One region of the Streptomyces sp. P9-2 genome, then DNA from elsewhere that is predicted to be linked to it. Evidence: riboswitches for the same ligand, from Rfam matches in the RefSeq annotation. Region 1 holds a riboswitch; the other holds the start of a gene.
What was found. Region 1 has a riboswitch for glycine ahead of gcvT (glycine cleavage system aminomethyltransferase GcvT). Riboswitches for the same ligand answer to the same signal wherever they lie in the genome.

Region 1 (2,192 bases):
ACCAGGCCGACCAGGACGCGCGGCGGGTTCTTCTCGGCGTGCCCGGCGGCCTCGGCGAGGGCGGCGCGGCCCACGAAGTCGCCCTCCTTCTCGAACTTCACCACCCGGCCCAGACCGGCGTCGAAGGGCGTGAGGGAGGTGCTCAGCTCGTTGCCGTACAGCGGCATGCCCGCCTCCAGGCGGAGCGTGTCCCGGCAGGACAGACCGCACGGGACCAGGCCGTGGCCCTCGCCCGCCTTGGTCAGCGCCTGCCACAGCTCCACGGCGTGCTCCGGCTTCACGAACAGCTCGAAGCCGTCCTCGCCGGTGTAGCCGGTGCGGGCGATCAGCGCGGGGACCCCGGCCACGGTGCCCGGCAGGCCGGCGTAGTACTTCAGGCCGTCCAGGTCGGCGTCGGTCAGGCTCTTCAGGATCGCCGGGGACTCGGGGCCCTGCACGGCCAGCAGCGCGTAGGCGTCGCGGTCGTCGCGCACCTCGGCGTCGAAGCCCGCGGCCCGCTCGGTCAGCGCGTCCAGCACCACCTGGGCGTTGGAGGCGTTGGCCACGACCATGTACTCGGTCTCGCCCAGGCGGTAGACGATCAGGTCGTCCAGGATGCCGCCGTCCTCACGGCAGATCATCGTGTAGCGGGCGCGGCCCGGCTTCACGCCCGAGATGTTGCCCACCAGCGCGTGGTCGAGGAGGGCGGCGGCCTGCGGGCCGGTGACCGTGATCTCACCCATGTGCGAGAGGTCGAAGAGGCCGGCCTTCGTGCGCACGGCGTTGTGCTCGTCGCGCTCGGAGCCGTAGCGAAGGGGCATGTCCCAGCCGGCGAAGTCGGTCATCGTCGCGCCGAGCGACCGATGCAGGGCATCGAGCGCGGTGCGGCGGGGGTCGGTACTGCTCATCGGTCGGTCTCCCAAGGCATGACGGCGAGGTCGTTCCTCCCCATCTGTCATCGGAACCTGAGAGGTTCGCCATGACCACCCGTGTCACGGAGGTCAGGACTTGCACCTTGGGTGGGGTCGCCGGAGCACTGCGACGGCGGCCCGCTTTTCAGATGTGCCTCGCCCGCGCGGTAACGGTGCCTGAGAGATTCAAGGGAGGGACTTGCTCCTTCGGCGCCCCGGCGGCACAGGTGCCGGGGACTCTCCCGCGCGGATTCAAACGGCCGGTATGCAGTTGGCGCGCTCATCATTGCACGCATCGTGGGACACCGGCAGGGGGGCCTTGCCGGGGGTGCACGGCTCGTGCAGGCTCGGTCACAGGGAGCTGTGACAGGCCTGTGTCGGAATGAGTACGCAACCGAGAGCGACCTGGCATTACCTTCTCTTTACACGCGGCGGGGATCGGACCTCCATATCCGGCCCCAGGGGAGGACGACCACGGTGAACAGGCCCACGGCGTACGCCGGCACCACAGGCGTCGCGCTGCCGCGGCAGCACGCGCACCGGGCCGACGGCGCCCGCGACGCGGCGCCCGCCCCCCTCGTCCAGGACCTGCGCGCCCGCGCGGGACGCAGTCCGCGCGCCCTGCTCTTCGGCCCCCGCGACCTCGTCGTCGTCACCGGCCTGCCCGGCAGCGGCAAGTCCACGCTGATGCGGCGCGCGGTGCACGACGACCGCGTCGACTCCCAGGACGCCCGCGACCGCTGGGACAGCCGCATGCCCCGCCTGCTGCCGTACGCGGTCTACCGGCCGCTGGTCCGGCTCGCCCACTACGCGGGACTGCGCCGTGTGCTGCGCTCCGGCCGGCCGGTCGTCGTGCACGACTGCGGCACCCAGACCTGGGTACGGCGCTGGCTGGCCCGCGAGGCCCGCCGCCGCGGGGCCGCGCTGCACCTGCTGCTCCTCGACGTCCCGCCGGAGGAGGCCCTGGCCGGGCAGTTGGAGCGGGGCCGGGGCGTCTCGCGCTACGCCTTCCGCCGCCACCGCACCGCGTGCGCCCGGCTGCTGGACGCGGTGGAGTCCGGCCGGGTCCCGGAGGGCTGCGCCTCGGCGGTACTCGTCGACCGGGACGCCGCGAACACGCTGCGCCGCATCGGCTTCACCGGTTGACGGGTCGGCGCACGCCCTGGCCGGGCCGGCTTCACCGGCTGTCGGGTCGGTGCACGCCCTGTGCGGGGTCGGCTTCACCGGTCGACCGGTCGGCACGCCCTGTGCCAGGTCGGCCTTCACCGGTTGACCGGTCGGCGTGTGTTCGGTGCCGGATGG
Region 2 (2,192 bases), 560 kb from region 1:
TGCCCGTCGGCTGCGGCCCGGCGGCTCCTGGGCCGACACGGCCGCGCGGCCGGGCATAGGAACAGGGCTGTGGGCCGGTCCCCGGCGGTGTGAGGCGGACGTCGTGGCTCGGGCGGGCGGTCCGGGCCCGTGGGGAGGAGGGACCGATAGACCGCCGCCCCCAGTGGTGTCAGGTGTGTTCCTCCTGGCCCGCCAGTTTGCCGAAGTCCCTGTCCGGGAGTGGGGGAGGGGAGCCGACGTCCAGGCCGTAGTGGTGGTACAGCTGGAGCTCCTGCTCGGGCGACAGGTGGCGGCCGACGCCGAAGTCCGGGGCGTCCTTGACGAGGGACCGTTCGAACGGCACGTGCAGGGCCCCGTCGATCAGCTCGCTGGGTTCCAGGGGGACGAAGGCGTCCCGGCTGAACAGGCCGGTGCGTATCGCCGCCCACTCCGGCACGCCGGTGGCGTCGTCGAGGTAGACCTCGTCGATCGTGCCGATGCGGGTGCCGTTGCGGTCGTACGCCTTGCGGCCGATGAGGTGACGCGGGTCGATGTCGGTCTGCACGGGCCCTCCACTCGTAGCAAACTCATCCGATAGCACTACAAAAAGGCACAATCGGCGGAACGGCCACTCGAAGGCCGGGGTCCTGACCTCGCTGGTACGCTGGCAACGGCCGCTGACCCCGTGCGGGAGAGTCCTCCAGGCACCACCGGAGGCGCCGAAGGAGCAAATCCTCCCCGGAATCTCTCAGGCACACGTACCGCACGGACGAGGTCACTCTGGAAAGCAGGGCGGGTGTCGACGGCTTCCGCTCTCACCGACGGTGAAAACCGGACCGCCAGCGGCGTTCCGGTGAAGCTCTCAGGTCGAGATGACAGAGGGGGAGGCCGTCCGGGCACCTGCGCCGTGGTGCCCCTCGAAGGTCGTCGGACCAGGAGGCCTCCTCAATGACTGCCCCCCGTACCCCGCTCTCCGAGCTCGAACAGGGAATCCCGTTCGAGCAGCGCCACATCGGCCCCGACCACGAGGCCCGGGCGAAGATGCTGGCCCAGGTGGGCTACGGCTCGCTCGACGAGCTGACCGCCGCCGCCGTGCCCGACGTGATCAAGAACGCCGACGCGCTGGACCTGCCCGGCGCCCGCAGCGAGGCCGAGGTGCTCGCCGAGCTGCGCGGCCTCGCCGGCCGCAACCAGGTCCTCGGCTCCATGATCGGCCTGGGCTACCACGGCACCTTCACTCCGCCGGTCATCCTGCGCAACGTCATGGAGAACCCCGCCTGGTACACGGCCTACACGCCGTACCAGCCGGAGATCTCGCAGGGCCGGCTCGAGGCGCTGCTGAACTTCCAGACGATGGTCGCCGACCTCACCGGCCTTCCCACGTCCGGCGCCTCCCTGCTGGACGAGGGCACCGCCGCCGCCGAGGCGATGGCGCTGTCCCGGCGCATGGGCAAGAACAAGAAGGGCCTCTTCCTCGTCGACGCGGACGCCCTCCCGCAGACGATCGCCGTCATCCAGACCCGCGCCGAGCCGACCGGCGTCGAGGTCGTCGTCGCCGACCTGAGCGACGGCATCCCCGCCGAGCTCGACGGCCGTGAGATCAACGGCGTCCTGATCCAGTACCCGGGCGCGTCCGGCGCCGTCCGGGACATCAAGCCGGTGATCGACCAGGCGCACGAGCGCGGCGCGCTCGTCACCGTCGCCGCCGACCTGCTCGCCCTCACCCTGCTGAAGTCCCCCGGGGAGCTGGGCGCGGACATCGCGGTGGGCACCACGCAGCGCTTCGGCGTCCCCATGGGGTTCGGCGGTCCGCACGCCGGCTACATGGCCGTCCAGGACAAGATGGCCCGCAGCCTGCCCGGCCGCCTCGTCGGCGTCTCCGTCGACGCCGACGGCAACAAGGCCTACCGTCTGGCCCTGCAGACGCGTGAGCAGCACATCCGCCGCGAGAAGGCCACCAGCAACATCTGCACCGCCCAGGTGCTGCTCGCCGTCATGGCCGGCATGTACGCCGTCTTCCACGGCCCCGAGGGCCTGCGGACCATCGCCCGCCGCACCCACCGCTACGCCGCGATCCTCGCCGAGGGCCTGCGCGCAGGCGGCGCCGAGGTCGTCCACGGCTCCTGGTTCGACACCCTCACCGTGCGCGTCGCGGGCCGGGCCGCCGAGGTCGTCGCCGCCGCCCGCGACAACGGCGTCAACCTGCGCCTCGT

Region 2: it holds a riboswitch for glycine, as region 1 does, so the genes downstream of both, gcvP (aminomethyl-transferring glycine dehydrogenase) here and gcvT (glycine cleavage system aminomethyltransferase GcvT) in region 1, are expected to answer to the same signal.

Annotation. Positions count from the first base shown of each region.
Region 1 is NZ_CP192633.1:4,709,655-4,711,846, forward strand. It holds gene gcvT (glycine cleavage system aminomethyltransferase GcvT) at 1-887, opposite strand, end outside; glycine riboswitch at 922-1,045, opposite strand; glycine riboswitch at 1,046-1,145, opposite strand; gene ACQY0Z_RS21665 (AAA family ATPase) at 1,368-2,036, shown strand.
Region 2 is NZ_CP192633.1:4,149,840-4,152,031, forward strand. It holds gene ACQY0Z_RS19010 (PRC-barrel domain-containing protein) at 170-544, opposite strand; glycine riboswitch at 658-753, shown strand; gene gcvP (aminomethyl-transferring glycine dehydrogenase) at 928-2,192, shown strand, end outside.